3 regions of the Vibrio nomapromontoriensis genome follow, and region 3 is predicted to be linked to each of the others. Evidence: predicted binding sites of a transcription regulator. Region 3 holds the regulator's gene; each other region holds the start of a gene.
The links. Region 3 encodes CRP, which controls carbon source genes, mostly activating them, when cyclic AMP is high. Its sites were predicted from a motif close to TGTGANNNNNNTCACA; they were not measured.

Region 1: deoD (purine-nucleoside phosphorylase) is a predicted target of CRP. The motif match lies at 3,417-3,432, and genes of this name have one in related genera.
Region 2: pyrG (CTP synthase) is a predicted target of CRP. The motif match lies at 7,403-7,418, and genes of this name have one in related genera.

The regions. Positions count from the first base shown of each region.
Region 1 is NZ_JAKJSS010000008.1:630,623-641,843, forward strand. It holds gene phrB (deoxyribodipyrimidine photo-lyase) at 1-1,408, opposite strand, end outside; gene L4D05_RS10545 (MerR family transcriptional regulator) at 1,459-2,247, opposite strand; gene L4D05_RS10550 (YbgA family protein) at 2,237-3,190, opposite strand; gene deoD (purine-nucleoside phosphorylase) at 3,520-4,230, shown strand; gene L4D05_RS10560 (transposase) at 4,321-5,889, shown strand; gene L4D05_RS10565 (DMT family transporter) at 5,917-6,807, opposite strand; gene L4D05_RS10570 (DUF3302 domain-containing protein) at 6,918-7,292, shown strand; gene L4D05_RS10575 (HlyD family secretion protein) at 7,296-8,426, shown strand; gene L4D05_RS10580 (RpiB/LacA/LacB family sugar-phosphate isomerase) at 8,556-9,197, opposite strand; gene L4D05_RS10585 (cupin domain-containing protein) at 9,235-9,537, opposite strand; gene L4D05_RS10590 (YgjV family protein) at 9,550-10,068, opposite strand; gene kduD (2-dehydro-3-deoxy-D-gluconate 5-dehydrogenase KduD) at 10,090-10,851, opposite strand; gene kdgR (DNA-binding transcriptional regulator KdgR) at 11,096-11,221, shown strand, end outside.
Region 2 is NZ_JAKJSS010000006.1:114,025-125,245, reverse strand. It holds gene L4D05_RS00765 (arginase family protein) at 1-962, opposite strand, end outside; gene L4D05_RS00760 (AraC family transcriptional regulator) at 1,090-2,121, shown strand; gene L4D05_RS00755 (Ldh family oxidoreductase) at 2,211-3,386, opposite strand; gene L4D05_RS00750 (hypothetical protein) at 3,800-4,240, shown strand; gene eno (phosphopyruvate hydratase) at 4,294-5,595, opposite strand; gene pyrG (CTP synthase) at 5,678-7,318, opposite strand; gene mazG (nucleoside triphosphate pyrophosphohydrolase) at 7,480-8,286, opposite strand; gene relA (GTP diphosphokinase) at 8,498-10,720, opposite strand; gene rlmD (23S rRNA (uracil(1939)-C(5))-methyltransferase RlmD) at 10,803-11,221, opposite strand, start outside.
Region 3 is NZ_JAKJSS010000017.1:102,968-114,188, forward strand. It holds gene L4D05_RS20365 (aspartate aminotransferase family protein) at 1-294, shown strand, start outside; gene astA (arginine N-succinyltransferase) at 377-1,396, shown strand; gene astD (succinylglutamate-semialdehyde dehydrogenase) at 1,484-2,941, shown strand; gene L4D05_RS20380 (DUF1338 domain-containing protein) at 2,952-3,743, shown strand; gene crp (cAMP-activated global transcriptional regulator CRP) at 3,812-4,444, opposite strand; gene L4D05_RS20390 (phosphoribulokinase) at 4,689-5,558, opposite strand; gene L4D05_RS20395 (YheU family protein) at 5,794-6,006, opposite strand; gene L4D05_RS20400 (hydrolase) at 6,068-7,066, opposite strand; gene L4D05_RS20405 (aminotransferase-like domain-containing protein) at 7,063-8,451, opposite strand; gene L4D05_RS20410 (LysE family translocator) at 8,582-9,178, shown strand; gene L4D05_RS20415 (TIGR02444 family protein) at 9,264-9,743, opposite strand; gene L4D05_RS20420 (ABC transporter ATP-binding protein) at 9,743-11,221, opposite strand, start outside.

The DNA of each region.
Region 1 (11,221 bases), on a different contig from region 3:
CTTCTTTATATACGCTTAAGGTTATCTCTCTTTGTGTCTTGTGATCAACTATCGGTTCAGGATATTCCAACTTTTGAAACGCTTCCCACCTCCAAGGTTGATGAATATGACGATTTGGCACCTGGGCGAGCTCCGGAATCCACTGACGAATAAACTCCCCCTGTGCGTCAAAACGCTCGCCCTGGCGAATAGGGTTAAAAATACGAAAGTAAGGCTGTCCATCACACCCTGTAGATGCACACCACTGCCAACCCCCGTTATTTGCAGCGAAATCCCCATCCACCAGCTTGGACATAAAGTAGGCTTCACCCCATCGCCAATCTACGTGAAGATCCTTGATTAAAAAGCTTGCCACAATCATACGCAACCGGTTATGCATCCAGCCTGTAGCATTAAGTTGACGCATTGCCGCATCAACAATGGGATAACCTGTCACACCATTAGTCCATTGTTTAAAGACGTCTTCACGCCCTTGCCAAATCAGTTTTTTTTCCCAGCTAAGGTAGCCATGACGACGACTTAATTTAGGTTCAAAGTTCACTAGGTGCTGATAAAACTCTCGCCAAATTAACTCACTTAGCCATACCTCGGCACCTTCTGATAATGACGGTTCTTGACCATCGGACATTGTCGCATCAAGATAAAGACGAGCCACACATTGTCTGGCTGAAAGCGCCCCTATCGCTAAATAGGCACTAAGTTGGCTCGTCCCATCCATCGCAGGATAATCTCGATCCTGATGGTAATACATAACCCTATCGTGACTAAATGTCCGCAACCTATCTATGATGCTGTCGGTATCCACCGGCAGAGGTAAACTCGACACCAGTGGATAGCTAAACGGTACATTCGACGCATACCGATAATGAAACGGAGCATCGGTAGGGACGGAGACTATCGGCTTGCGAACTCTGGCTAGTGTAAACTGCGCTTTCCAAGCATTTTTGAATGGCGTAAAAACTTTGAAGTTTTGGCCTTGTTTATTTAATACACTGCCCGGCCGAAGTATGCATTTGTCATCAAATGAACAAACCGTTTTACCATGCTGTTTAAACTGTTCTGACAGCGCAGAAATTCTATTTCTTTCATTAACTTCATAATCAAGATTCAAGAATAGCTCGGTCACACCTAGCTCAATTGACAATGCCAGCAACCACTCATTAGCCCGTTCAAAATTGTCACACTGATGATAGAGCAACGGTATGTTCAATAGCTCAAGCTCTGTATTTAGCGCCTCCAAGCGCCTGCGAATGAGATCAGCCTGAATCGGCGCCAAGTCATGCTGCGCCCACTGCTGTGGTGTCGCTATAAATACGGCTATTACTGGTGTCTCGCCATCAACAGCTTGAATTAAAGCGGTATTATCGATAGTTCTTAGATCACGATTGAATAACACTAATCGTTTCATTGAGCTCTCCTAAAGCGTTGAGTTACTAGGCTTAGCGGTCACATTAAACATCAAATTAAATGTTCTATAACAGGTGAAACATAAACCGGAACACTATGGTTGGCTCGCTGCTCTCTTATCACAGAAAGATGCTTTTCCGATAAAGACTTTTCCGCAAATAAGTGCACCCCATGATACGCAGCGATCACCTCTTCATTGAATAAGGCTCCAATATCATCAACACCATCTAAAAATATCACTCGCCCCTCTTTTTCAACGAGTCGGGCGTAAAAAAGCCAAGCAAAAAGGTTGCCTACCGTGTCCAAATTAACGAGAAGGTATTGATGTTTACCGCCCTTTTTTGACTCAGCTTGGATCATCAGTAACAACTGATGAATGAGTAAGGTGCGAAATAACGCATATTGCAGCGACCGTTGACCCATTTTGACAAAATCTATCGCCATCAACACCGGGATAACACATTGCGTTTCTACGATATCCAGAGGGTACTCTTTCAAGACAAAACGGAGAATTTTTCCTACCTCGTCACCATCTAATAAGCTTAGAGCTTGAAGTAGTTGCTCCACTTCATCAAGGCGCTGAGACGGTTCGTGCTCCGTAGGTAAAGTATTTGACGCCAACAAAGCTTTGACTTTGCCAATGGATACCCCTTTTGCAAGCCAACCCTGGACACGTTTAATCGTCTCCACATCTTTTTCTGTATATAAACGATGCCCTTTCTCTGTGCGCTCTGGTTGGACAAGATTATAACGCCTCTGCCATGCTCTTAGAGTGACGGGTTTTACCCCAGTCATCTGTGCAACGTCTCGAATGGCGTAACGAGCATGATTAAAGCCCATAACGCAGACGCATTTCTTCTGGGTGAGGCTGCAAGAACCGTTGCGAAGCAAGATAATCATCAGGGTATGCACGGAGATAGTGCTTTAACAAAGTGAGCGGCGAAAGCAAAGGCAGTAAGCCTGTACGATAATCGTCTATCACTTGTGCCAGTTCACGCTTTTCATCTGCATCTAACGCTCGCTTAAAATACCCTTGAATGTGCATGAGGACATTAGTGGCATTTTTACGAGACACTCGGTGCTTCAGTCCTTCCATCAACCCCAACCGATAGGCTTGGTAAAATTCATCAGGAGCGTACTCGTTTTGATGAGCAACCAATCTACCTAGCGTTTTATATGATGTCGGGTTATGAGCCATCAACGTCAGTTTGTAACGGGAGTGAAAATCAACAATTTTCCCCGGAGTAGGCTGACCTTGCATAGACTGGTAAAAATCATTTAGCCCAAACACGCGAGATATAAAGTTCTCTTTAAGCACAGGATCATTCAGCCTGCCGTCCTCTTCTACGGGCAACCATGGCATTTTCTTCATCAAATGTTCGGTATACAAACCAACCCCATTCGCTTTGGCATGACCAACGGTATAGACCTTCACTCTCTCCATCCCACAGCTTGGAGACTTAGCACATACGATATACCCACACATCTGGGTATTTTCCAACTCAGCGACTTTGCTGTGAGTGAAGGCCAACATACCGTCCGTATGATCCTGAGTTACATCCTTCGTTTCTACTAACCTAATTCGCTCTTCATTTGACATTAAACGAATGGTTGGACGGGGCACAGGGAGCCCCATCCCTACCTCAGGACAGACAGACACAAACGAAAAATACTCCCTCAGCTCTTTGTTTACATAACTGCTTTGCTTGTGACCTGAATCGAAACGTACGTTTTCACCCAATAGGCAAGAACTGATTCCAATAGTGATGACTGGCTCATTCATGAAGTTCTCCTTGTGTTTAAAGTGCGCTCGCATACAAGCAAAGACACAATGAAATAAGTGATACAAAAAATTGTTCTGTACAATCTTACGTAGCGCTTGTGTAACAGTTCACTCATGCAGCACTTTTTTTCTTCAGCACCTAGGATTACTCAGTCAATCGATTGCCCTTTCACTTTCAACAGATTTAGTTATCATGCCAACTTAGCTAGTAACATTAAAAGAAAAATGTGATTAAAATCTCATAGAAGCCTTATTATTAGAGCTAATATTCATTTCAACAAAGAATGATTACATTCAACAGAATTCGTTAAAATATTAGGAGCAATACCATGGCTACCCCTCATATCAATGCAAACCCGGGTGATTTTGCTGAAACAGTCCTGATGCCAGGCGATCCGCTTCGCGCTCAATATATCGCTGATACGTTTTTAGAAGACGTAGAAAAAGTATGTGATGTGCGCAATATGTTTGGCTATACCGGTACTTATAAAGGTCAACGTGTTTCAGTTATGGGCCATGGCATGGGTATCCCATCTTGCTGTATCTACGTTCACGAGCTCATCAAAGATTTCGGCGTTAAGAACGTGATTCGAGTAGGCAGCTGTGGGGCGGTACGTGACGATGTTAACCTAATGGATGTCGTTATTGGCATGGGCGCATCAACCGACTCAAAAGTTAACCGCATCCGCTTCAATGACCATGACTTTGCTGCTATTGCTGATTTTGGTCTCTTAGAAGAAGCCGTAAAGCAGGCCCGTAGCCAAAACGTTCCCGTTAAAGTGGGTAATATTTTCTCTGCTGACCTGTTCTATACACCAGAAGCAGACATCTTCGACAAAATGAAACATCTAGGTATTTTAGGTGTGGATATGGAAGCGGCCGGTATCTATGGCGTTGCCGCAGACTTGGGCGCAAAAGCACTGACTATTCTTACGGTTTCCGACCATATTATCCGTGGCGAGAAATTAAGTTCTGAAGACCGTCAAAAGTCATTTAACGAAATGATGACTGTCGCGCTAGAAACTGCCATCAACCTATAAATGTTAAAAGCCAGTTCAACGCCTGAAGTTGCACTGGCTTTTTTTAAAACTGTTTTTATGAACCTTTTTCACAAACCTTAGGGGGTGAACGTGTCAGAAGGCAAATTGCCGCTGGCCGCGAATGGATTACAGCTCAATTTTTGTAAAACATTGGCGTGTGACAATTTTGGAAAAAGTGATGCAAATCTTTATATTTTGCAACACAGTAATCCTAAGCGACCTGCGATGGTATGCCGAGAATGTGGTGCGTTTCCCCCCCTACTTAACAACCAAGAAGTCCTCTGCGAGCTAAACCGCTTGCGGCTGACTCACGACGATGGACTGCCAGCGTGTAAAGATAGCCAATGCGCTAACTTTGGTCTTTCGGTCGATACCCACAAAGAGCGTTATCACGCTTTTGGGTTTAGCGGTGATCGGCAGCGCTACCGATGTAAACTGTGCCAAGGGACATTTGTCGATAAATGGTCTGGATCCAACAAAAAAATTGAGTTTCAAGAAGCTTTGCTAGCGTTCTTATTTACCGGTTACTCCGTCAGAGAAATCTGCCGTAAACTCAGCATCAACCCTAAAACGTTTTATGACAATATCGACCAAATCGCGAGTCGTTGTCGTAGAAAGCTCGCCCATATTGATGCGCGCTGGTTGAATCATGCGAGTCATTATACCCTTGCTTCAAGTTACCAAAGTCTGCAACCCGCTAGCCATAACGGTGTTTTTTGGTTCGCAACCTGTGACGTAAATTCTGGCTATGTACTGTGCCAGCACACCAATTACACATTAAAAAGCACACCCAGTACCCAACTTGATCACGATGCCTATCAAAAAAATGCCCAGTTTCTGCCTCATCAATATGTCGCGGAAAATTATGGCAACACAAATGAGCGCACCGAAAGCGAGCGAAGCCCTAAAAGTCGTGTTAACAACACTCCAGTAGAAAAAACACCCACTAGCATCAAAGAGCGTATAGATATTAACTATCAGAATATTCTAGCAAGAAGCAACGTTGAAGACCCTTTGGGCAATTTTTCTAAGTTCCACTACCCTAATACAGGCACGATTATAAGGGCTCCCTACACTTCCTATGCGCATTACCTGCATATTTCACAAATGATAGGTAACGAAAAACCATTAGCTATCTTTATGCCTCAAGACCCAGTGCTTCGCTCAGCTGCATTAACGGTGTACCTTGAACGTATCAAGAACGACAACGTCGATCTGCTATACGTGATGCAAGATCCCAACTGGGATAATAGCGGGCTGTCAAAAACAACCGATATTGCTCTTATGGGCTGGTGGCGTGATCGTTGGGCTATTGCGCACCAGGCTAGTGGAGCCAGCAAGGGGTTATGCTATCTATCATCCGCGAGTGATTCTCTGTCAGGCACAAACTCTTCGTCAGATAACGTGGACGATACCAATTATTGGCTACAGGTGGCCTCAACTGAGAGTGTTGAATTTTACCAAGCTCGTTTCCAATTGCTATTTGAAAGCTTTATTAATGAGCCAAGACGAAAATTAAGACCGGGCGGTATTATGCCGCTGCTCGACATCTTTCGGGCTTGGCATAACCTCTGCTATCAAGATAAACAAGGGCTCACAGCCGCTCAAAGACTGAATGTCTGTGAGGCCCCTATGACGTTAAAGCAGCTACTAGAATAAGTGGGGTATCTTTTTAAAACACAACGTTTAAAGAAAGAATAACGATACCCCAAACACCGCGAATAAAGTACCAACAACACTACGACGGCTGATCTTTTCGCCACGGATTGTGTAGATAATTAAAATAAACAGTGGGCTGGTGGCAATCAATGTTTGTGCGATTGCGGGGTTAGCGTGTTTCAACGCCACTTGCTGTAACCATAACGCCAAGAATGTGCCGACAAAAATAGCGGCAAGTAACCACAACCAGTTGTTACGGTTCATCCTCGTACACTGTTTTTTGATGGCAGAAAACGGTTTCTTTTCGACAAACCCTACCACCATAGCAACAGCCGCAACGCCTATCGTTAAACGAATTAATGCCCCGAGTAAGGGTGGCAAATCACCTTGTACCAAGGCAAAATGAGAAATCACCACCCCAGATGCCTGACAAATACTTGCCAATAATCCAAAACCAATCCCTTTTAAATCATAGCCCTTTTCTGCACTATCATTAGGTTGAAATACCACCGACGTCACAGCAATCGTTGTGATAAGAACACCGAGCCAACTTTGAAGTTGTAAGGCACTGCCCAAAAAGACCAATGCCAAAACCCCTGATAAAGGCGGCGCTAACGATTCCAGTAATAGTGTCTTATTTGCGCCGATTCGCTTAAGGGCTGAAAAATAAGCGCTGTCTCCAATGGCAATGCCTATCACCCCAGAAATACCCAATATCCATAAATAGCTAGGATCAATCTCCACGGCCGGCATCTCGGTAAAAGGCAGCACCATAAGCATCATCAACGAAGCAATCGAGCCTTTGATAATATTTAGCTGCATAGAGCTAAAATGATGACTAAACTGGCTGTAAATCCAAGTCGCGACCGCCCAAACTATGGCAGCACCAATCGCTGCACTTTCTCCAATAAAAGTCATCAAATTCCTCTTAAATCATCATTTATCTGTTGCACAATACATAAATATAACAAATACTTAACTAGTTGAATTATTTCAATTCGCTATTTTAACTCTCGCAAGGATGAACTATGTTTCTTGATTACTTTGCTCTTGGACTGCTCGTTTTCGTCGCCCTAGTCATATTTTACGGCATTATTGTTATTCACGATATTCCTTTTGAAATCGCAAAAGAACGCGACCACCCGCATCAAGACGCCATCCATGTCGCTGGTTGGGTCAGCTTATTTACCCTCCACGCGATTTGGCCGTTTCTATGGATTTGGGCCACGCTTTGGCGAAAAGAACGCGGTTGGGGATTTCATAAACTCGAAGAAGAACAGCACGATCTGCATCATCGCCTTGAGAAATTAGTCGACCAAGTCGCTACGATGGAACAAGAAATCCATTACTTAAAAAGTAGACAAGATGTACCGCAAACTCAATCTGCGGAAGAGGAGAAGTAATTCATGGATTTATTACTCATATTAACTTACACCGCGCTGTGTATCGCCATTTTTAAAATTTTCAAAATCCCGCTGAATAAATGGACCGTCCCAACCGCGGTACTTGGTGGTGTCGTGCTCATTGGTACACTTATCTTATTAATGAACTATAACCATCCGTTTACGCAAATTGGTGGACAGTTTTACAGCACAACCCCTATCGTTTCCAGTGTTCGAGGCAAAGTCGTTGAAGTCAACGTTGAAGCCAACCAACAACTGAAAAAGGGCGATGTCATGCTAAAAATTGACCCTATCCCTTACCAAGCAGAAGTCATTAAAGCCAAAGCGGCCCTTGCTGATGCCAATCAAGATGTTTTACAACTAGAGAGTGATTATAAGGCTGCTCAATCCGATACGATTAAGGCCGCCGCTGAGCGCGACAAAGCAGAGCGCGAGTTCGCCCGTTATCAAAAAGGCTTTAAAAAGGGCGCATTTACCGAACAGCAAGTGGATACTCGCCGTCAGAAATTCAAAGCTAACCAAGCAGCGCTTGAAGCCGCGCAAGCAAAAGAAGAAAGCGCTCGACTTGCGTTTGAGTCTCAGATCTTTGGTGAAAATACCACCGTTGCCCAACTCAAAGCACAATTAATACAAGCGGAGTTTAATCTTCGCGAAACCGTCGTGTTAGCCCCTACCGACGGCTATGTCACTCAACTTGCTCTTAGACCCGGCATGATGGCAGTACCGCTACCCTTAGTTCCTCTAATGACGTTCGTCCACACAGAGGATAACTTCTTTGTGGGTGCGTTTAGACAAAACTCTTTGCAACGCTTGCAGCCAGGTTTTGAAGCGGAGTTTTTATTTAGAGCACTGCCAGGTAAAGTCTTTAAAGGTAAAGTGGTTGAAGTCTTGCCTACTATCGCAGAAGGTCAGATTAGTGCAAGCGGTACATTAAGAGGCACGCAAACCTTTAATACATCGGGACGAGCGATGGTTAAACTCGTGCTAGATGACGACATGAGTGAATACGTACTACCTACCGGCTCTAACGCGGAAATTGCGATTTATTCAGACAGCTTCGAACACGTTTCGATCATGCGTAAGGTCTTAATTCGCATGAAAAGCTGGCAAAACTACCTCTATCTGGATCATTAAAAGAACATGAACCATAGCGGTCTTAACGCGTGTTAGTACGACTGCCACAACAATGTTGATTGACCCAGATAAAAAATGGCAACCCTAGGGTTGCCATTTTTCTATCTGTAATTTTGAGTGGACAAATTCTTAGTCCAGCAGAGAACGAACGTATTGCTCGATTTCTGGCACTTGGCAATGTTCGAAGAAGCATTGCTGGAAGCGTTCACCTGTCACTGCCGTTCTTACCAATTCAACATCAATGGCTTTTAGCGTGTCTAAGTAGTTTTCTTTAACCACTGCCGCTTTAACATCATTTAAGATACCAGCGTTACGTTGTTGTGGCTCAGCACGCTCAAGTGGGTAGCCTTGACCACGTTCACCTGTAGTAAATGCTTTTTCAAAAATGTAGCGTACATTCAGTTCCGCACCCCAGCCATAACCTTTTGCAAACGCTAAAGACAAAGCATTGCCATTGTTAATCTGGTTAAACAAGAATGCGTCCGACGGCTCTAAACAGTAGCCACAAACAATGCCTGGGTGGATGTTAAGTGACATCATTGCACCTTGGCCTGTGCCACAACCAGTCACAACAAAATCAACCGCTTTCGAGTTTACAAGAATGCTTGCCATGATACCTAGATGGATATAAGTAAGATGATGATCGTTTTCATCACTCATACCAACGTTAAAGACTGAATAGTCTAATGGTGCAACCACGTTAGTCAGCTCGTTGTAAACCACCGCGTTTTTGCCCGCTTGGCTATTTTCCATCATCAATGCAATTTTCATTTGTTTCTCCCGCTATATTGCGAATCAAAAGTTATAACTAAAATCTTTCTTTACTACCTGGTATGAAACTGTCGACTATCATACCCGCTTCAATACATGTCACTGTGTGTGGAGTATGCGCCTCATGAATGATGGCCTCACCTGCACGAAGTCGTTGGGTCTCTTCTCTAGATACAAATTCAAAGCAACCCGTTAGCACGAGTGTGAGCTCCTCATGTGAATGGCAGTGCTTCTCTACCGTCCCTTGCTCAACTCCGACACCAATAGTGACAGTGTCACATTTGTTGATATCTAAACATGACTCCTTGCTATATCGTCTTTCAGACGGTTCACGCACCATGATATTGATAAACTAACCTTGAGAGACTATATCTGCGCTGCGTTTATCGCGATATAAACGAGCAATCGTCAGCACATTCATCATGATGACAGACGCTTCAAGCAAACTTCCGCCAATTGACCCAATCGAAATATTATTGATAAGCCAACACGTAGCGCCAAGTAAGAACCCCAAGCGTAAAGGAATACCCTTTAATACAAATATCGAAATGGTTCCGATAACCGTGCCAGCAATTGGCCATAATTGCCATGCATCCTGAGCTAGGGTTACCCCCACTGCCACACTGATTATCACAAACAATGTCGCAACCCATAATGAACGAGTATAAATCGCCATTCCTGTCCTAAAAGTGGACAGTAACGCGCTTGCCGCCGACACCATCGAGCCCATTAAGATAAAGTGAACCAGATGGTTAAGGTTAAGTAACAGCATCAAAATTTTGAGTTTCTTGTCGTCTTTTTGATAAAACGTCGACATACCCAGCGCAAAACTGATTAAGCCAAAAACTTGTGCCGTTACTTCCCCTCCCATCTCACTTATTCTCTTTGCGTATTAGCGCGCTAACCAACCACCATCAACAGCAATAGTGTAGCCATTGATGTAATCAGAAGCTGAAGATGCTAGGAACACACATGGTCCAGCAACATCTAACGGTGTACCCCAACGGTTCGCAGGAATACGCTCTAGGATCGCTTTGTTACGGTCAGCATCTTCACGCAATGCTTGTGTGTTATTCGTTGCCATGTACCCAGGTGCAATAGCATTCACATTAATGTTGTGACTTGCCCATTCATTCGCCATCGCACGTGTGATACCCATAACGGCACTTTTTGAAGCCGTGTAAGATGGCACACGGATACCGCCTTGGTAAGATAACATTGATGCGATGTTGATGATCTTACCGCCGTTGCCTTGTGCCATGAACTGCTTAGAGACCGCTTGAGACATAAAGAAAACAGTCTTAGAGTTAATGTTCATCACATCATCCCAATCCTGCTCAGAGAAATTGATCGCATCTTCACGGCGGATAATACCCGCGTTGTTCACTAGCACATCGATTCGACCAAACTCAGTCACTGCTTTATCAATAACAGTTGGAATATCTTCTTGCTTAAGTAGGTTTGCACGTACATCTAAGAAAGTATGGCCCGCAGCCTGCATTTTCTCGATGGTTTCTGTTGGTTCAACGTAGTTAACACCTACTACTTTACAGCCAGCTTCTGCTAAACCAAGCGCCATACCTTGACCTAAGCCTGTATCACAACCAGTAACAATCGCGACCTTACCGCTTAAATTAAATGAATCTAACATCATGTTCCTTTTCCTCAACTTATGATTGTCATCGTAGCGATGTGCATCGCTGACTGAATATGTGATTACAATAAAGCAATAAAACACCATTAGCAATATTTTTAAAACATCATTTCAAAAATATTCATTGAAGACGAAAATAAATGTGAGACAGATCGTGATTGAATCATTTTTTATAAAAAGGCTTTTTAAAAATTGTGAACAGTGTTAGCTTTCGCATGTAGGACATAATGAGAAAGGAATGACCATGGAGAAATCCACGCAGCCTGAAGCGGTATCTTCGGTATTAAAAGTATTCAATATTCTAGAGTCATTAGGTGACCAAAAAGAGATTGGCGTGTCCGATCTGTCACAACGTCTAATGATGTCTAAA
Region 2 (11,221 bases), on a different contig from region 3:
ACTAAGTTAATACGCTTTGTTGCACGTAACTTACGGAAGATATCGTAGTACATACGTGCTGATACACCGAATGGATCTGGGCTTGAGTTTGCGCTGTGATCCAGAAGATCCAAACCATCAAGATCGAATGTCAGGTAAACAGGACGACCATCGCCTTGTTTCTCAAGAATTTGCTCAACAATGTGGTCGATACCAAGATCGTACATTTCATCCGCAAGGAAGAAATTGCCACCAATCGCTTTCGCTTTACCTTGTTGAGAAGCACACCAGCGACCACGCATACCCATGCTTACGCTGGTTGTTGGGTCAATAGCACCTTCAGATGCTAAACGGCAGTACCAGTTACCTGAATAAGACTCGTAATCAAAATCAGCACGAGTTAACAGATCAAAGTGGCCATCAATGTGAATCAAAGATACTGGACCGTGAACTTTTGCTAGTGCAGCAGGGCCAGGGTAAGCCACGGTATGGTCACCACCGAAGAAAAATGGTGTACAACCATGGTTAATAACCATGTCATCCACGACTTTCTGTGCATTGCGCATTTCTTCATCTAGGTTGAACTGACCTAAGCCATCCCAGTTTCCGTAATCGATAATATTACACAGTTCAAACGGCATTGTGCCATCTTGGTGAATAAGACCCATACCCGTTTTAGACGCATCACGAATTGCTCCTGGACCAAATTTATGACCACCAGCATTCGGAGAACACTTGTCCATCGTCAGACCGTACATCACGATGTCTGCGTTTTCAAAATTGTTTACATAAGGCGCACCAAATGCTCCAACGTGCTCTTTACCGAGTAAACTGAACGCTTCTACACCCTGCTCAGCCATACGCTGCTGCATTGGGGCGATATCTTCGTTAATGTAAAAATCTGCGTCAGACTTGTTCCAATAAATATCTTTGTAGAGCTCTAAGTTTTCTTTTGAAATTTCAACACGTTTTGGCTTAAACATGGGCGATACCTCTAATGATTAATTTAGTGAATGACTTCACTGCAAGCTATGGGAAAATTATAATTGCTACCGTCGCGATTGCTTATTACACTTTAGGACATGTGTATTACATTTTCGGACAACTCACTTGACCTCATTAAATCAACAACACTTCTTTGACGCTATTTTGGGATACTGGGAAAATATTGTCCGAAGTGAGTCTACTGTAGCCATAGATATTGCAAACTTTTTGCGTAAAGCCGGCATCATCCGTATCACTCAAGGGCAATATCAACCAATCCAAGCCAGTCAGGTCCATACGTTAATGGCGATTACCGTTGAACAACTGCATATTGATGGACTAGGGTTACGCATTGCCAAACGGCTGAAGCTTCAGGATATGGGCGCCTGGGGATATGCGATGATTAGCTGCCAAAACCTCAAACAACTTCTTGATACGGGGTTACAATTTTCATATATCACCAAAGATTATGTCGACATACACATTGGCTATGACAGCGAATATGCTTACATTACTGCCGATGACCGCTCACATGGAAGATCGGCTCAACACTACACGATTGAAGATGCCATTTGTCATTATTATCTCGGTATCGAACGATTTTTGGGGCAAGAATTTGACCGAAAACGCGTTCATGTTGACTTCGCCTACCCGGCTCCCCATTACTTACCTTTGTACAAAACTATCTTTACCACCAACCTGAGCTTTAATGCCAAAAAAAACCAGCTGCGCTTCCCCGTCGAGTGGATACGTTCGGCCATTTCGATGAACCCTGCTCTTATCGCGCACGTTGCTACTCTACAAAGCCAAACTCTCATTGATGACACTGCCACGCACCCTATCAGTTACCAGATAAGAGTGAAGTTACTGACCCAACTGAAGTATGGGCTACCCTCAATGGAAGCAATGGCTATTGAGATGAACACCACCAGTCGTACGCTCAGACGAAAACTGATAGCGGAAGAGACCACTTATAAGCACTTAGTCCTTGATACACGGATGCAAGTGGCACGCGACTACTTACTTAACACCCCGTTAAGTACGACAGAAATAGCAGAACTACTCAGCTACCATTCCTCCCCGCCGTTTTTTAGAGCGTTTCAAAACTATTATGGTATGAGCCCCCATCAATACCGCATTCAATCACGTCATGAATAACACTTCACTCCAGCGATAGTGAGTCGGATGTTCAACACAAAAAAGCCCAGTCAAAGACTGGGCTAAAATCAAGTGCGTATGATTTTGAATTACTTGCGAATGGTTTCCGCAGCGCGCTCAGCGCCTACTTTCTCTTCCCATTTCGCATTTAGCGCATCGATAGTTGTACCAGAGCGCTCTAGGAAAGATTTGAAACCATCCCAGTGTGAATCCATAACTTGGTGAGTGTCTGTTGACTCAGCCATTGCTTTTAGACCCCACTCATCTGGGATGTATACTTCGTTGAAGCCTTTACGTGGACGGTTTGCTTTTTGTGCTTTCACAAATGCATCACTCTTACGCTTAACTTCTTCGATAGGACCGAAGTGGCTTGGGTCAATCACTAGGATGTAAGAACCGCCTACTGGACACGGTGCATTTTCCATTGTGAAGAAGTCACTTGGAATCGCTGGAAGCTCAGGTGCGATCGTACCTTTCGGGTTGATGATCGCTGTCATTACTTCATTCCAGATGTTGATAGAGTAAAGGCGAGGCGTTAGGAACGTCCAAGGTGCTTTACAGTCAGCAACACGGCCGTAACCTTCAATTAAAGAGCCCCATTTACGAGCGTCAGCTGTTAGCTCACCTGTATCTTGGTCAACAAGTGCTGCTACGTGCAGGTCACGGTCGTTGACGATCGCGTCACAGATGTGAGAGTCGTAACCTTCACCGATCATGATAGACGTGACTAGAGGAAGCTCATCGCCACCTACACACGCCGCATCAAATGGAGGACAAGACATAGTTGGATCCATACCACCAAACGGAGCGTTTAGAGGAACTGAGTTGTTTGAAGACATAGCAAACATGCCTTCTTTCATTGCCATCTGTGTGTAGTTTGAGAAGTTACCGCCGTCACAGTGGTCGTAACCAAATACGATTGAGATACCGTGCTTACGTGCTTTCTCGATAGCGGTTTGAGCCATCAATGTACATGCGTAGTGACCAGAAGACTTTTTACCATCGTAAACCGCCCAAGTATCACCTTCAGACTCAATGACTGGCGTTGTAGAAGGATCTAGAATACCCGCTTCATATGGAATCGTTACCGCTTCGATAACACCAAGACCTTGGTGCAGCTTACCTTGTAGGCCACCAACAAGTAGGTTGTGCGCTAGAATATCAGCGTGCTCTTGAGTTGAGCCGATGTGTTTCCATGATTCAGAAACAATGAATGAGAAATATTCGTTGTCAAATGTAGTGGTAGGGCTTGCTACGTTAGCCATGGTGATGTCCTCTAATTTAGTGGAAATTCGTTTTCTATGAAACTGGCTTTAGTCTATTCGATATAAGTAATCAAAGAAGTAACATACTGGAGCCACCTCTTCTAGCACTATGTATGTTTCTTTTATTACTTGCCTCATTTCTCTTGTGACATTCCGATTAAAAATATAGCATCACTCATAATTAAAAAGCATTAAGACACCAAACAAAACCCAATACAATCAATAATTTAAACTTATACACAAACCTATTTCACTGAAAATTCAAATCTTCACAGAAGCCTGTCAATTACTCATGACAGTAACTTCCTTTTGAGTTGTTTTTTCACTTACTCACATTTATTGAATATTGTCAGATTTGAAAAGTGTTACCTAACTTAACTATTGAATTTATGTCATTAACCAGGGAGAAATTTATGACAAATTTGCATTACGATCGTCGAACGCTGAAAGCCGGGTATTGGGTTCTAAACAACTACCATTATGGCTTTGTTGCAGAGGCTCACTGTAATCTTGAGTTCGTCAATACTGTCAACTTATATAAAACCGCGAATGACCACGTACTATATTTCATCATTGAATTCAGTAAGGCCATCGAAACATGCAATAGTGAAATTTCTATTGCCCTAGCGAATGGCAGCACGGTCGCGCTCACACCGTACACAAAATATGCATGTATTCGCGGAAACGACCAAATGATTCGCTGTGAGCTACCGGTTGAAATAGAAAATGAGCTGAAGAATGAGAATGGTTTTACGATATGTTTTCGTCAGGAGAACTCGATAAAGCAAGACTTTATCAGCACTGAAGGGGCTGTGAATATCATTAGTAATGCAATCAGGCACAAAAGCATATAAAAAAAGCCGCTCCTTAGGAGCGGCTTCATTAAAATCCGTTAACGATTAAGCGATTACGCTTGACCTTTAACTTCTTTTAGACCGTTGAAAGGTGCACGCTCACCTAGAGCTTCTTCGATGCGAAGAAGTTGGTTGTACTTAGCAACACGGTCAGAACGGCTCATAGAACCAGTTTTGATTTGACCTGCAGCTGTACCTACCGCTAGATCAGCGATAGTTGCATCTTCAGTTTCGCCAGAACGGTGAGAGATAACTGCTGTGAAGCCAGCGTCTTTAGCCATCTTGATTGCAGCTAGAGTCTCTGTAAGTGAACCGATTTGGTTGAACTTGATTAGGATAGAGTTAGTGATGCCTTCTTCGATACCACGAGCTAGAATCTTAGTGTTTGTAACGAATAGATCGTCACCAACTAGTTGAAGCTTGTCGCCTAGAAGTTCAGTTTGGTGCTTGAAGCCAGCCCAATCTGATTCGTCAAGACCGTCTTCGATAGATACGATTGGGTATTGGTTAGCAAGGTCTTGTAGGTAGAAGTTAAACTCTTCAGAAGTGAAGATTTTGCCTTCGCCTTTCATGTTGTACTTGCCAGTTTCTTTGTCGAAGAACTCAGAAGCTGCACAGTCCATAGCAAGAGTAACGTCTTTACCTAGTACGTAACCAGCAGCTTCAACAGCTTCTTGGATAGCAGCTAGAGCAGCAGCGTTAGACTCAAGGTTAGGAGCGAAACCACCTTCATCACCCACTGCAGTGCTTAGGCCTTTAGCTTTAAGTACTTTCGCTAGGTTGTGGAATACTTCAGCACCGATACGTAGCGCTTCTTTAAGAGTTTTTGCGCCAACTGGTTGGATCATGAACTCTTGGATGTCAACGTTGTTATCAGCGTGCTCACCACCGTTGATGATGTTCATCATTGGTAGAGGCATAGAGAATTGACCAGGAGTGCCGTTTAGCTCAGCGATGTGCTCGAACAAAGGCATGCCTTTAGCAGCAGCTGCTGCTTTAGCGTTCGCTAGAGAAACCGCTAGGATAGCGTTCGCGCCGAACTTAGATTTGTTTTCCGTACCATCTAGGTCGATCATTACTTGGTCAACGTCAGCTTGTGCTTTCGCGTCTTGACCAACTAGTGCTTCAGCGATTGGGCCGTTAACAGCTTCAATTGCTTTAAGAACACCTTTACCTAGGAAACGTGATTTGTCACCGTCACGTAGCTCAAGAGCTTCGCGAGAACCAGTAGAAGCACCAGATGGAGCTGCTGCCATACCAACGAAACCGCCTTCTAGGTGAACTTCAGCTTCTACAGTTGGGTTACCACGTGAGTCGATGATTTCACGACCTAGAACTTTAACGATCTTAGACATTGATGTTTCCTCTCAATAAATAAAAATTTAATGTCAATTTAAAGGCAGCCGCATAACCTTCGCAGCCGCCCGTATCCTTTTACTATTTATCTTCTGATCCGCGTTGGAACTCACCCGCCGCTTTCACAAAGCCGCTAAACAATGGGTGGCCGTCACGAGGTGTCGAAGTGAATTCTGGGTGGAACTGCGCAGCTACAAACCATGGGTGAGCTGGGTTCTCGATCACTTCAACCAGTTTCTTGTCTGCTGACAAACCAGAAACTTTAAGTCCTGCTTTTTCGATCTGTGGACGAAGGAGGTTGTTCACTTCGTAACGGTGACGGTGACGCTCATGGATTTTCGCATTGCCATAAAGCTCAAACGCTTTTGTGCCTTTTTCAAGGTGACATAGCTGAGAACCAAGACGCATCGTGCCGCCTAGATCCGACGTTTCAGTACGTTCTTCAACTTTACCTTCGCCGTCTACCCACTCTGTGATCAAGCCTACCACAGGGTATTTTGTTTCTTTGTTAAATTCTGTTGAATGTGCACCTTCCATACCCGCTACGTTGCGCGCGTATTCGATCAGTGCGACTTGCATACCTAAACAGATACCCAAGTAAGGTACTTTGTTTTCACGAGCGAATTGTGCCGCGCGGATCTTACCTTCCACACCACGGTCACCAAAGCCACCAGGTACAAGAATTGCGTCTAAACCTGCTAGTGCTTCTTCACCTTTAGACTCAACATCTTGTGAATCAACGTACTTAATTTTCACACTCAGGCGATTCTTAAGACCTGCGTGCTTCAGTGCTTCGTTCACTGACTTATAAGCATCTGGTAGTTCAATATACTTACCTACCATACCAATCACAACTTCTGCCGTTGGGTTGGCTTCTTCGTAGATAACTTGTTCCCATTCAGACAAGTCAGCTTCTGGTGCTTCAATACCAAAGCGTGCACAGACAAGGTCATCAAGGCCTTGTGCGCGGATAAGCTGAGGGATCTTGTAAATAGAATCTACATCCTTCATTGAGATAACGGCTTTTTCCTGAACATTACAGAAAAGAGCAATTTTCTTACGCTCGTTCGCTGGGATAATACGGTCGCTACGACAAACAAGGATATCTGGCTGAATACCAATCGACAGAAGCTCTTTTACAGAGTGCTGAGTTGGTTTCGTTTTCACTTCACCTGCTGCCGCTAGGTAAGGAACCAGAGTTAGGTGCATAAACATTGCACGCTCACGACCAAGCTCGACGGCTAACTGACGAATCGCTTCCATAAATGGCAAAGATTCGATATCACCAACAGTACCACCAACTTCAACGATAGCGACATCGTGACCTTGAGAACCAGCGATCACGCGATCTTTGATTTCGTTAGTAATGTGTGGAATAACTTGAATCGTTGCACCTAGGTAATCACCACGACGTTCTTTAGCAAGAACATCAGAGTAAACACGGCCAGCAGTAAAGTTGTTACGCTTGGTCATCTTGGTACGAATGAAACGCTCATAGTGACCAAGGTCAAGATCCGTTTCCGCGCCATCTTCCGTGACAAACACTTCACCATGTTGAGTCGGGCTCATTGTGCCTGGATCAACGTTGATGTAAGGGTCAAGCTTCATCATAGTCACTTTAAGACCACGAGCTTCTAAAATTGCTGCCAGCGATGCTGCTGCAATACCTTTACCTAGAGAGGATACGACCCCGCCAGTAACAAAAATGTAATTTGTCGTCATGTTTAACCTGAAATTGGTTGAATGAGGGAAATGGATTACTTCTGGACGGGATGAAAATATACCAGAAGCCCTTTATCGCCACAACGTGAAACTTATCACATTCAAAATTTTTATTTTTTGCTTCAAATCAATTCTAGAAACTAACTCGAATGGGAAGTGCATCACAGTTCGGTCGATTTTTCTTGTTTTTTAACATCATTCCAAAAGCCGTCAAGCTCTTGTAGGGTAAAGTCTGTAAGCAATTTACCGCGTTCTGAAACACGCGCTTCAACCCCCTTAAAACGCCTCGAAAATTTATTGTTCGCTTTTCTTAACGCAACTTCGGGATCGGACTTTAGGTGCCGAGAAAGATTCACAACAGAAAATAATAAATCGCCTATCTCTTCTTCAAGCTTATCTTCATCCACGTTAAGCTGAATCGCTTCATGCACGACTTCATCTATTTCTTCGTGAACTTTGTCGACGACAGGCGCCAAAGCGCCCCAATCAAAACCAAATTTAGCGACGCGCTTTTGTATTTTATTGGCCTTTGAAAGGGCAGGTAGCGACTGTGGTATTGAGTCTAGAATACTTTGTTCTGTTTTGCCTACTTCTGCCTTTTCCTTCTGTTTTTCAGCTTCCCAATTGGCATCAATGGCAGCTTCATCTGCAAATTCGGTATCACTAAACACATGGGGATGACGCCTTGTTAACTTGTCATTAAGCCCTTTCACCACATCATCAAAATCAAACAGATCTTGTTCTTTTGCCATCTGACTATAGAAGATTACTTGGAACAACAGGTCCCCCAGCTCTTCTTTCAAGTTAGGCCAGTCTTGATTATGGATCGCATCTACAACCTCATATGTTTCTTCAATGGTATGAGGCACTATGGTGTCAAAGGTTTGTTTTTTGTCCCACGGGCAGCCTTTTTTTTCGTCTCTAAGCTGCGCCATGATGCTGAGAAGTTGCTCGACGGGTTGAGTCATATTAAGTTCCTGAACAATGTATTTACTAGAATATTCAATTCAAAATAGGTTGTTTCGACATCAGTTAATGACAGTACCCACCTATGACAAAGCAAGTGATAGGCGAATAAAAAGGGTTGGAAAACCAACCCTTTCTTTTTCAACAATGTTGTCATTTCCTACATAGGGTGACAGAGAGTCATTGATTTAAACGAGCCCCCTATTAAACAAATCACCCTAAGCGCTTCACTTTCATCACATCTTTTATCTGTTCAATGCGATTGGTCACGCGAGACAAGACTTCAATGTTATTCAGTTCAAGGTCAAAATCCATAATGGTTAACTGACGCTTGTAGTCATTGCGACTTTTCATACTGATGACTTTCACTTTCTCATTGGTGAGCAATGTCGTGACATCTTTCAATAATCCGCTTCGCTCCAACGCCTCAACACGGATAGTTAAAATGTAGGAGCCAACAAAACCACTGCCCCAAACCGTATCTATGATTCGCTCTGGCGCATGATGACTCAACTCTTCAAGTTGCTCACAGTCACTTCGGTGCACAGAGATGCCTCGACCTTGGGTGATATAACCTTTAATAATATCGCCAGGGATAGGCTGGCAGCAACGCGCGAGATGAGTCATGAGATTATCGACCCCTTCAACCACAACCGCATCTTTATGAGGGCGGCTCTGTTGACTGGCTTTCGTTTCCGACTCTTTGAGTTTCTCTAGGGCTTTTTGATCTTCTTCTTCCGCCGTCGGCTTGTTGACCAACGCATTGATGTGATTGATAACCTGATGAATCCTCAGGTCCCCACTACCAATACCTGCGTACAGCTCATCTGGCGTATTCACATTAAAACGTTTTAACGCATACAGGTCGGCATCTTTCAATGTCGCCCCAATTTTTGCTAATTCAACTTCAAGGATATCTCGTCCAGCTTCTAGGTTTTTCTCTCGACTTTCCTTACGGAACCAAGCATTAATTTTCGCTCGTGCGCGACCAGAATGAACAAAGCCCAATGTCGGGTTTAACCAATCTCGAGAAGGGTTAGGCTCTTTTTGGGTGATAATTTCCACTTGATCGCCCATCGATAATTGATGGGTAAACGGAACAATGCGTCCTGCTACTTTCGCGCCAATACAGCGATGACCCACCATTGAGTGGATATGGTAGGCAAAGTCCAGTGGCGTGGCACCCATAGGCAGGTCGACCACATCACCACGTGGTGTAAAGGCATACACTCGGTCATCAAAAACCTGACTTCGAACCTCATCCAGCATTTCACCAGAATCGGACATTTCTTCTTGCCAATCCAGTAGCTTACGCAACCAAGTGATTTTTTCATCGTAACCACTTCGAGCTGTGCTGCTGCCTTCTTTGTATTTCCAGTGAGCAGCAACGCCTAGCTCAGAATCCTCGTGCATTTCCTTGGTGCGGATCTGAATTTCAATGGTTTTACCTTCTGGCCCCAACACAACGGTATGGATAGACTGGTAACCATTGGGTTTTGGATTAGCGACGTAGTCATCAAACTCACTTGGTAGGTGTTTGTACTTGGTGTGCACTACCCCTAACGCCGCATAGCAATCTTGTAAGCGCTCAGCAATGATACGGACCGCACGTACGTCAAAAAGCTCATCAAAGTCCAAGCTCTTTTTCTGCATTTTTCGCCAAATACTATAAATGTGCTTCGGCCGACCGCTGACTTCAGCGAGAATTTGCGAGCGGTGCATTTCATCAGTCAAGTCATCGACGAAGTCTTTAATGTATTGCTCACGGACAATGCGTCGCTCAGCTAGTTGCTTAGCGATTTTTTTATAGGTAATGGAGTGCTGGTATCGAAATGCGTAGTCTTCAATTTCCCATTTCAATTGACCAATGCCGAGACGGTTAGCTAACGGCGCATAAATATTGGCACACTCTTTAGCTGCGGCGATTCTTACTTCATCCGGCTCATCTTTCACTTCGCGTAAGTTACAGATACGCTCCGCCAGCTTGATGACAACACAGCGGAAATCGTCAACCATGGCTAACAACATACGTCTGACATTATCAACCTGACCCGAGGCAGCGGAACCCTCTAAAGTCACATTAAGTTGACCAATGGCGGCCATTTCTTCAACGCCATCAATCATTTTAAGGATTTCTTTTCCGTAGGTTTCTTCGAGTAATTCCCTATCAAATAACCCGTTAGAGACTATCGGATACAGCAAAGCTGTAATGAGAGTGGCTTTGTCCATCGAAAGGGTGATGAGAATTTCAATCATCTCTCTACCACGCCACAACAACAAGGACCCTTGTTCATTGCCTTCTACGAGAGTTTCGCATTGGGTATAAACTTCTTTCAGACGCGTAGCGATATTTTTATCTTGCTTTAGTGAAGCAATCCAACTCGCTAACTCAAACTGTTCTTCAGGGTTCAAATGCGCGCTTCTTACCGCAACCATTACTTTGTTCTTCCTAGTTTTATTAGTTAACTAACCTATCCCAGTTAGCCCATGATCTGCGTTAGAGATCATTCAAAAATTGTCATTTTTCAAACAATGCCATCGACTCTAGATGACTAGTTTGTGGAAACATGTCCATCATACCGAGTTTCTTAAGCGTGTAGCCTTGTGCAATAAGGCTCTGACTATCTCTGGCAAGGGTAGCAGGATTGCAAGAAACATAAAGCACTCGCGTTGCTCCAAGTCCAGAAACTTGATCTATCACGCCAGTCGCCCCTGCACGGGCAGGATCTAATAAAATCGCGTCGAATTTTTGTTCAGCCCATGGCGAGTTCGTCAACGCCTCTTCCAAGTTGGCTTGATAGAATTCAACGTTATCGAGTTTATTTAACGCAGCATTGTTCGTTGCCCAATCAACCATATCTTGGATACCTTCCACACCAACGACTTGCTGGGATAATTTTGCCAGTGGAAGCGTAAAGTTACCAAGCCCACAGAACA
Region 3 (11,221 bases):
CTAGCGGGTGTCGCTGAGCGTGAGGCATGGTTCCGTGAAGGATTAGAAGCCATTAATGCGAAATACGATATCTTTAGCGAAATTCGTGGCAAGGGGCTATTGCTCGGCGCAGCACTGAATGAACAGTGGCAAGGGCGCGCACGTGATGTATTAGTGGCCGCAGGTGCGCAGGGCCTAATGGTACTCGTTGCGGGAATGAACGTGGTTCGTTTTACCCCATCACTTGTCATCACCAAGCAAGAAGTTGAAGCAGGTTTAGCGAAGTTAGATAAGGCAATCAGTACTCTCGTTTAACGGGTACTCTAATTTAACTCGTATTTAAATGGCTCTCTTGGGTGTGGATGTACCAAGAGAGTTTGCGTCGGAGGGATTATTGATGCTTGTTGTTCGTCCTATTACGATGTCGGATTATGATGCCCTGCACACTTGTGCAGTTGAGTCTGGTCACGGCTTTACCTCTCTTCCTGTTAATGAAGAGCTTCTTACCAATCGCATTACTCACTCAGAATACAGCTTTAGTAAGCCGGACGTCTCAGGGCCGACGGACGAAGGCTACCTGATGGTGGGCTATGACCGTGACACTGGCGAGGTGGCTGGTACTACGGGTATCGAAGGGGCGATAGGTTGGGATGTGCCATTTTACTCCTATCATATCAGCACAGTGGTGCACTCCTCTCCGAAGCTAGGCGTGAATAACGTGGTGAAATTGCTGACGTTTGGCAATAACTACACCGGTTGTAGTGAGATCTGCACATTATTCTTACGACCTGATTATCGAGCGGGGCTTAACGGCCGCTTGATGTCGAAATCTCGTTTTTTAATGATGGCTGAACACCCGCATCGTTTCTCAAAAACCATTTTTGCCGAGATGCGCGGCGTGTCTGATGCCGAAGGTAACTCGCCATTTTGGCAATGGCTGCAAGAGCACTTTTTCTCCATTGATTTTACTATGGCGGATTATTTAACGGGTATCGGTAAGAAAGGCTTTATTGCGGACTTAATGCCAAAACTACCGATTTACGTCAACTTGTTAAGCAAAGAGGCGCAAGCGGTGATTGGTCAAGTGCATGACAATACCAGACCCGCTTTAAAGTTATTGGAAAGAGAAGGCTTCACGTGTCGTAACTATGTCGATATTTTTGATGCAGGTCCGACGGTGGAGTGTGACCTACAGAACATTCAGGCGATTCGTAACTCATTCCGCGCCAAGGTCACTATTGCCGAGCATGCTAGTTCGCAAGATTACCTTATTGCCAATACGTCATTTGAACACTTTAGAGCGACAGCGGCAAAAGCGGCCTATGACGCTGAAAGTCAGCATGTATTGCTGGCACCTGATGTCGCTGACGCCTTGAACCTTTCTGAAGGCGATATGGTTCGTATGTTGGCGCAATAACGCGCGTTGCTGCATCTCTGTCGTACTTATCACGACACAATATGGAGATGCAGGCTCTTCACTATTTACTAGGTTAAGGAATTTTCGATGACGCAATGGATCGCAGGACAATGGATCGCAGGACTGGGTGAGCAATTTCACTCGCTGTCGCCGTACAACAATGAGGTGATTTGGCAGGGGCAGTCTGCCACACCAGAGCAAGTTGAATCTGCTGTCGACGCAGCGAGACTCGCTTTTGTGAGCTGGAAAAAACGCTCGTTTGAAGAGCGTGAAGCGGTGGTGCTGGCGTTTGCGGAAAAACTCAAGGCTCGTAGTGAAGATATTGCAATTGCGATTGCCAAGGAGACGGGCAAACCATTATGGGAAACCCGAACGGAAGCTGGGGCAATGGCAGGTAAAATTGCCATCTCAATCCGAGCGTACCATGACAGAACGGGTGGTTCGCAGCGCGAGGCTGCGGGTAATCAAATTGTACTGCGCCATCGTCCTTTAGGAGTAATGGCGGTCTTTGGCCCTTATAACTTTCCGGGTCATTTGCCTAATGGACATATTGTTCCGGCATTATTGGCTGGCAATACCGTGGTGTTTAAGCCTTCAGAACAAACCCCGTTAGTGGGTGAACTTGCCATGCAACTCTGGCAAGAAGCTGGGTTACCAGATGGTGTGATTAACCTTGTGCAAGGCGGTAAAGAAACCGGCATTGCTTTGGCTGACGCTAAAGGCATTGATGGGGTGTTGTTTACTGGTAGCGCGAATACTGGGCACGTATTACATCGTCAATTTGCCGGTCAGCCTGACAAAATGTTGGCCTTGGAAATGGGCGGCAACAACCCGTTGGTTGTGAGTGACGCTTATGGTGAGCTTGATGCGACGGTCTACACTATTATCCAATCTGCTTATATTAGTGCCGGACAGCGTTGTACCTGTGCACGTCGTTTGTATGTGCCGTTTGGCGATAAAGGTGACCAACTTGTTGACGCATTAGTGGCCGCGATAGCCAAGATTCGGATTGATGAGCCATTCGCCACGCCTGCGCCTTTCATGGGGCCGCAGATTTCCATGCAGGCTGCTCAGCATATTATTCAGGCACAAGCGGCGCTGCAATCGCTAGGTGGCAAGAGCTTAGTGGAATCGAAACAATTACAGGCCGCGTTTGTGACGCCAGGTTTGATCGATGCCACGGCAATAGCGACGTTACCGGATGAAGAATACTTCGGCCCATTATTGCAGCTTGTGCGTTACGAAACGCTACCACAAGCTGTTGAGCTTGCTAATGACACTCGATTTGGTTTATCGGCGGGCCTGATTTCAACCAATGATGATGAGTGGCTGTATTTTGTTGACCATATTCGCGCAGGTATTGTGAATCGCAACCGTCAGCTAACCGGAGCAAGTGGTGATGCACCATTTGGTGGTCCGGGTGCGTCAGGTAACTTGCGACCAAGCGCTTATTATGCGGCAGATTACTGCGCTTACCCGATGGCGTCGATGGAAGGGGAGCAAACAGTGCTGCCTGCGACATTAAGCCCAGGTCTCGATCTTTAAGGAGCAAAAGATGACGGCAGAACAATTATTTGAGCAGTTGTGGCAAGACTACACTCAGCGATTATGTCCTTCAGCAGCAAAAGTACAGGCGTTGTTGAAAGAGGGGGAGGCACTGATCAATGATCATATCGCGTTGCGTACCTTTAATCTCTCGCCCGTGGGCATTGAAATATTGGCAAAACCGTTTCTTAAGCTTGGTTATCAACAAGCGGGTGAGTATGACTTTGCAGCGAAAAAACTGTCTGCGATTCACCTACAACATAGTGATGAGTCATTGCCGAAAGTGTTTATTAGTGAGCTTCGCGTTGAACAGTGCTCAGCAGAGCTGCAAGCCATTGTGGCAAAACTCGTTAGCCAAGTAGATAACTTGCAGTTGGCCGCTGAAGACTTTCTGTTTGGTGGACGTATGTGGGCGCTCAGTTATGACGATTATCAAACGTTAGCCAAAGAGAGTGAGTATGCTTCTTGGCTTGCTGCACATGGTTTTGGTGCCAACCACTTTACTGTTAGTGTGAATCAGCTTAATCGTTTTGGAGAAGTGAGTGAGGTCAATAACTATTTGCGCCAAGCAGGTTTTGATATCAATGAGTCTGGTGGTGAAGTGAAAGGATCGCCAGAGGTCCTTCTTGAGCAATCTTCGACGATGGCAGACAAAGTGGGCGTATCATTTTCAGATGGGGAACAGCAGATACCTGGTGGTTTTTATGAATTTGCTAAGCGCTACAAAATGAACGACAACAAGTATTATCAAGGCTTTGTCGCAGCGTCAGCCGATAAGATTTTTGAGAGCACGCATCAATAGGTTATCAGAGTTAACGTCTAATAAAAAAGCCACCTTGCGGTGGCTTTTTGAGTATCTAAAGGCGTCGATTAACGAGTGCCGTAGACCACAATAGTCTTACCGTGAGCAGAAATAAGGTTCTGCTCTTCCAGCATCTTAAGAATACGTCCTACTGTCTCACGAGAACAACCAACGATTTGGCCGATTTCTTGACGAGTAATCTTGATTTGCATGCCGTCAGGGTGAGTCATTGCATCAGGTTGTTTCGCTAGGTTAAGTAGCGTCTGAGCAATACGACCCGTTACGTCAAGGAACGCAAGGTCACCCACTTTCTGGCTTGTCACTTGTAGGCGACTTGCCATCTGAGAAGATAAGCGCATGAGAATATCAGGGTTAACTTGGATAAGTTGACGGAATTTCTTAAATGAAATCTCAGCCACTTCACAAGGTGATTTAGCTCGCACCCACGCTGTACGTTCTTGGTCTTCTTCAAATAGGCCTAGTTCACCGATGAAGTCACCTTGGTTAAGGTAAGACAAGATCATCTCTTTGCCTTCTTCATCTTTAATAAGTACAGCAACAGAACCTTTTACGATGTAGTAAAGTGTTTCTGCCTTCTCGCCCGCATGAATCAACGTGCTTTTTGAAGGGTACTTGTGAATATGACAATGTGAAAGGAACCACTCTAGCGTTGGGTCGGTTTGAGGTTTACCTAGAACCATATTTCTTACTTCCTCTGCAGGGTATGCTTGCTGCTTTCCATATATAATAGCAAGTCCATTGTGTTAGGACTTACTAGCATAAAAGCACTTTGAAGATGGCGCAAGCGATCTTCTGTTTCAAAGAAATAGTATCCTTTTTTGCGCGGACTTTCTTGATTTTAATCGTGTCATCAGACCATTTTTCTATACAAAACTGTGCACATGATCACGGTATAAAAAATCATCTAAGTTTAGGCGCAAAAAACTAACCTATTTTCCCTGTTTCTATTAACTGCTGTAGTATAGGTCGGACGATTAATTCCATCGCAAAGCTCATTTTTCCACCAGGCACGACAATGGTGTTGTGACGTGACATAAACGATCCATCTATCATGGCAAGCAGGTAAGGATAGTCGACATTTTTTATCCCTCGTAAGCGAATGACCACAAAACTTTCATCAAGGCTTGGGATTCCTTTGGCATTGAGTGGGTTTGAGGTGTCGACAGTCGGTACGCGCTGAAAGTTGATATGAGTGCGCGAAAACTGCGGGGTAATGTAGCTTAGGTAGTCATCCATTGAACGTACGATTGAGTCGGTCACCGCTTCGCGAGAGTGACCTCTGTCACGCGTATCGCGTACGAACTTTTGAATCCACTCAAGGTTGACGATAGGTACCATGCCAATCAGTAGATCAACATGCTGAGCGGCATTGATTGCACCATCAACGACGCCGCCATGCAAACCTTCATAAAATAAAACATCGGAGTTTTCTGGTAAATCCTGCCAAGGCGTAAAAGTCCCGGGCATTTGATTGTAAGGGACCGCTTCATCAAACGTATGCAGGTAACGTCTAAATTGACCCACTCCGTTTTGCCCGTAGTTTTTAAAGAAGGTTTCGAGTGCAGGAAAGTCATTCGCTTGGGGGCCAAAATAACTGATGTGCTTTCCTTGTTCTTTCGCTTTACGGATCTCTACGTCCATTTCTGGACGCGTAAAGCGGTGAAAGCTATCACCTTCAATGAAAGCAGGTTTGATGCTCATCATATTGAACATCTTGCGGAACGCTTCTGACGTTGTTGTGGTACCGGCTCCTGAGGAGCCTGTCACCGCGATAATCGGGTGTTTGGCTGACATAACACTTCCTGTGTAATTTTCTAGTTATTGTCTCTTCCTGTGTGTGGGAGAGAGTTATCGTGAAACTGATGCCGAGTCTTAAAGCTTAAATCTTAGATCTTAAACTTTCGAGCTTAAACCATGGTGCCGCGATGTTAGCGCCAATGGACATCGCTATCGTCGACGTGGCATTTTCAAATAATGAGAGGCTTACTATAGCACTTCATTACGCGACGCGTGTCCAAAGGCGGGACATTTACAGCGAGTGACGCAATTTGATGTCGACCGTTTCATGCAGTTCAGAGAAAACAATGACGGCTTCGCCTGACTCGAGTTGGCCTCTGACGTGTGCAAGTTTGTCGGCTAGACTGAATTCGCTTTCACCGTAATCTGTTCCCTCTCGCAACACAAATTCTTGGATCAGATTATCCAATGTTTCAGGCGCGATTTGTTGCCATGGAATGATCATAAATACCTCTCTCTTTCATGATGGCGAGAGTATATCAGAGTTCGTGAGTTCTTAAGTTAAATCAAGATGTCGGCGCGACTCGCAGGTGTTGATAGTACTTAGGCAGCACGTCTTCAAGCCAAAAAGTAGGCTTTGACCAACTGCCAGACAAGAAACCAACATGACCGCCTCGTTCGAGTAAGTGGTAGCTGAGGTGTGTTGGTAGTTCATAGCTAGGAATGACGTCATCGTTCATGAAAGGGTCGTCTTTCGCGTGGATGAATTGAGTCGGAATCACGATATCATTTAGCCGTGGTAATGCTGAGCATTGCTGGTAGTAATCGTCGGCGTTTTTAAATCCATGCAATGGGGCGGTGATTAAATTATCGAACTCATAAAGCTTCGTCATCCCTTGGACATGCTCAGCGGTGAGATCAAGAGCCTCGCTCAAAAGGTGTATTTTCTTTAATGCGTTCCTTTTTAATGAGGACACGAGATACTTACGGTAAACCTTTGAAAATCCTTGCTCGATACGTTTAGAGCAGGCCGCAAGGTCAAGGGGAGCAGAAACGATAGTTGCACTGGTCAGTTTGGTGTCATGCTTATAATAGGCAAGGTAATTGCTGAGCATATTGCCGCCGAGTGAAATGCCTACGGCAACCTTATTGGCATTTGGGTAACGATGATCCAAAAGCTTAATGAAGTGTCGAGCATCGCCAATTTCTCCCGAGTGATATGCACGAGCCAGTCGGTTTGGTGTTGGACCACAGCCGCGGAAGTGCATCATGACCGCTAACCAGCCTTGATTGGCAAATGCATGCATTAAGCCATTCGCATAAGGGCTATCAAAGCTGCCTTCTAAGCCATGAAACAGGATGAAAATAGGTTTGTTTTTGGCGCTTTCGTGGTGTGGGTCTTCACTCCAAGCTAACTCGACAAAGTCACCATCTGGCGTATCGAGTGTTTCCCAAGTTGGGGTGAATAGTGTACCTCGACGAATAAAGCGCGGAATTAAGGTCTGAATATGTGCGTTGCCAAGCCCTTTGGCAGCGATAAACGGCAGCAGTCTTGGTGTGTTCATAGCGTAAATTCATTGATTGGATTGGATAATAATAGCGTGTTAAGTTTTTCTACGCCGACTTTGAGTTGTTCGATCGTTTGTGGGGAGCTTAACGAAAGGCGTATTGCTGGTGCGACTGTGCCACCGGGTGGTGCGAATAATTCCCCTGATTTAACAATCACGCCTGATTCCGCCGCTTTTTGTACAAACTCACTCAGTCGCCACTGTTCAGGCAGAGTCAACCAAACGTGAAAACCACCTTGTTCATAGCGCATGTTAAAGGCACCAAGTACTTGCGTTGCCGCTGTCATTCGTTGGCGCATTTCGTTGCGAATCATGGCAATGTTGCGCTCTGCGTCCCCGGATATCAACATTTCGCATGTCAAAGCAATCAGCAAAGGACTGATCATCCAACTGTGGTTTTGCAATGTCATAACCAGTGGTGGGTACAGCTTTTCTGGGGCGCAAAGGTAACCAACGCGAAGACCTGGTGCCAAGTATTTTGAGAACGCACCAATATAAATGACATGGTCGGGTGCCAAGTTCACCAGAGGTTCTGGCGCAGAATCTAGCAATAATCCATTGATGTCATCTTCAATAATATAAACGTTATACGCTTGGCAAATGGTGACGATAGCTTGTCGTCTCTGCGGTGACATAATGGCAGTCGTCGGATTTTGTAATGTCGGTGTTAGATAGAGAAAACGCGGTGAGTAGCGATTGCAGCATACTTCTAATGATTCGGGAGTGATTCCCTCATCATCCATCTCCACGCCCTTGAGTGTCAGTTGATTCTGCCGAGCAAGGCTGATCACACCGGGGTAGGTGTATTGCTCGACCAGCACGGTATCGCCGGGGCGTGTAAAGGTGTCTAGCACCATTTGGATGGCGTGTTGGGCACCAGAGCTAAACAGCAGCCTATTAACATCTAAGTGGATGCCTTTTTCTTTGAGCCACTGGCTTACGATGGTGCGATGGCTATCAAACCCAGCTGGTGGTTGATAGAGCATGAGTTGATTCAGGTGCTGGGGGGATTGACTAATACGCTGCATGGCCTGTTTCAACATATCACTGCGATCGAGGCGTGGTGGGATGTTGTAACTGAAGTTACATTCGCTTGCATCGTCGGCGATCTCTTCAAATAACCAAGTTGGTTTGTTGTTATCCGTGACATAGGTACCCGCCCCGACTCTTGCTTCGACTAAACCTCGGCGCTCGACTTCAGCATAGGCTCGGGTGATGGTCCCTACTGTAACCGCTAGTTGATCAGCTAACCAACGATGGGTCGGGAGCTTTTCATTACTTTCTAGGCTGCCACTTTCAATCTTTTCACTGATTTGATCGGCGATCTGTTTATAGATCGGCACAGGATCTTGCTTGAGTACGGTAATATTTTCGATTGTCATGGTGACAATAAACCTTTTGCGTCGAGTTTAATCCATTGTTATGGTTATTTTGTCGGCTATTTTACATTTTATCAACACTTATTTGTAAGATTGTATCGGTACAATTTAATTTTGGATTAAGGAGAGTGTGATGGAGTGGTCATTTATTGTTTCTGTTGCTTTATTTGCAGCAGTCATGACAGGAACTCCGGGGCCAAACAACGTGATGTTGACCGCTTCTGGGGCGAATTTTGGTTATGTAAAAACCTTGCCGCACTGCTTGGGGATTGGCCTAGGACTCATTAGCTTGATATTGCTCAATGGCGCGGGGTTAGGAGTGGTATTTACGAACTACCCTGTGGTCCAAACGTTATTGAAGTGGTTAGGGAGTGGTTATTTGTTGTATTTGGCGTGGCGGATTTTATCCGCGGGGATCAATAAAACTGGTCAAGATGATCAAGCGAAACCGATGACATGCCTTGAAGCCGTGCTATTTCAGTATTTAAACCCCAAAGCGTGGTTAATGTCGGTCACAGCGGTGAGCTCATTTTCGTTAGCGGGTGAGCACTATTGGTTTTCATTGCTGGCTATTTCAGTGATTTTTTTATTGATTCAACTTCAGACGTCATCGGTGTGGATTGGATTTGGCACTGTGATTCGTCGCTGGTTGTCGACACCAATCGCGTGGAAGCGTTTTAACTCGAGTATGGCCATGCTGACGGCATCATGTGTACTATTTATTTGGTAAGGCGTTATTTGGTAAGGCGTTATTTGGTAAGGATGCGATTCGTTACGAGGGCGTACGTGCTAACAGGCTTGTAGGGTAGGCAAAATTATTTGCTAGAAAAGTACACCGAGCATGGCGTCGCAAATATAGAGCTGAGATGTTCAGCACCGAGCTGTTGGCAATATTTACTGACCAAGGGTTGGTGTTGATTGATGGTGAGGGTGAGTGAGTTGATACAATCGACAAGGTCAGATTGTTGCTGTTTCTCTACACTCAGCTCAAAGGCGAGTGCTTCGCGATAGAGATTGTCACTAACATTATTTTTAAGTTGTCGACGCAAGCGACGGAAATGATGAAGAAGCTGTTCAGTGCGACCCAAACAGCTTTGAATGAGATGCCAATCTTCGGCAGCAAAGTGGCGCTGTTGTTCATCAAGCCATTTGAGCATCAACAGCAGGTTCACGTTGCCATGGTAGTGATTTTGGATAGTCAGACACGCCTCTTTTATCTCCCTCACACCATAGTATTGCAGACTAAACTGCCATAAGTGTTCGAGAGATAGATGTTCGAGGTGTGCTTTATCCATTATCCACAGAACTCCTGTTCCATTGCTTCTAGTTCTTCTTGAAGCCCCATCCACTCCATTTCAACATCTTCAAGTTCGGATTTACTTGTTGACTGTTGTGCGAGTACTTTAGTTAGTTTAGCTTTGTTTTCGGCATCATACAGTGATGATTCGGATAATTGCGTTTCCGCCTCACTTAGCAGCGCGCTCAGTTGGTCCATTTTCTTTTCAAGCTTTTCAAGCTGTTTACGAACCGGCGCGGTTTGTTTACGAAACTCGGCCTCTTTGCGTTTTTGCTCTTTTTTTGATGCTGCACTGTGTACGGAGGTTTTGTTTGGCTCGTTGTCTTGGGTTTCTTTGCGCTCAAGCTTTTGTTGCTCGGTTAGCCATTTATAGTAGTCCGTTAAGTCGCCATTAAATGGTGCGACTTGGCGATCATGGACTAAATAAAGATCATCGGTGGTCGCACGCAATAAATAGCGATCGTGACTGACAATAACCATGGCCCCTTCAAAGGTTTGCAGTGCAAACGTCAAGGCTTGACGCATGTCTAAATCTAGGTGGTTAGTCGGTTCATCAAGCAGCAATAAATTCGGTTTTTGCCAGACGACTAAGGCTAACACTAAGCGAGCTTTTTCTCCGCCAGAGAACGGCGCCACTTTATCGAGCGCTTTTTCACCTTGGAAGCCAAAGCTGCCTAGATAGTCGCGAAGCTGTTGCTCGGTTTGGTTGGGCGCAATTTGCATCATATGCTGCAATGGGGTTTCTTCTGGATGAAGCGTTTCAAGCTGGTGTTGGGCGAAGTAGCCAATTTTTACACCTTGAGAGTAAGTAAAATCACCGCCTTTCGCGGCGAGCTCTCCAGATAGCAGCTTGATCAGTGTGGACTTACCTGCGCCATTGCGACCAAGCAAACCAATACGGCTACCCGGTACTAAATTAAGTCTAATCTTTTCCAAAATTAGGTTGTTGTCATAGCCAGCAGAGACGTCGTCCATCATCATAATAGGATTCGGTAGTGCGGCTGGCTCTCTAAACTCAAAGCTAAATGGGTTATCCAGCTGAGCGGGTAGGACTTTTTCCATTCGCTCAAGCGCTTTAATGCGGCTTTGCGCCTGACGAGCTTTAGAGGCTTTGTAGCGGAAGCGATCGATGTAGCTTTGCATGTGCGACATCTGCTTTTTCTGCTTTTCAAACATCGCTTGTTGCAAGATGAGCTTTTGCGCACGTTGCTCTTCAAACGAAGAGTAGTTGCCGGTGTATTCATTCAGCGCTTGATTTTCGACATGAATAATTCGGCTGACGATCGGATCAAGAAAGTCGCGATCGTGCGAGATCAGGATCAAGGTGCCCGGATAGTTTTGCAGCCAGCGCTCTAGCCACATGACGGCATCGAGATCCAAGTGGTTGGTGGGCTCATCAAGTAGCAATAGATCTGAGCGGCATAGTAGCGCTTGTGCCAGGTTAAGACGCATGCGCCAACCACCGGAAAACTGCGT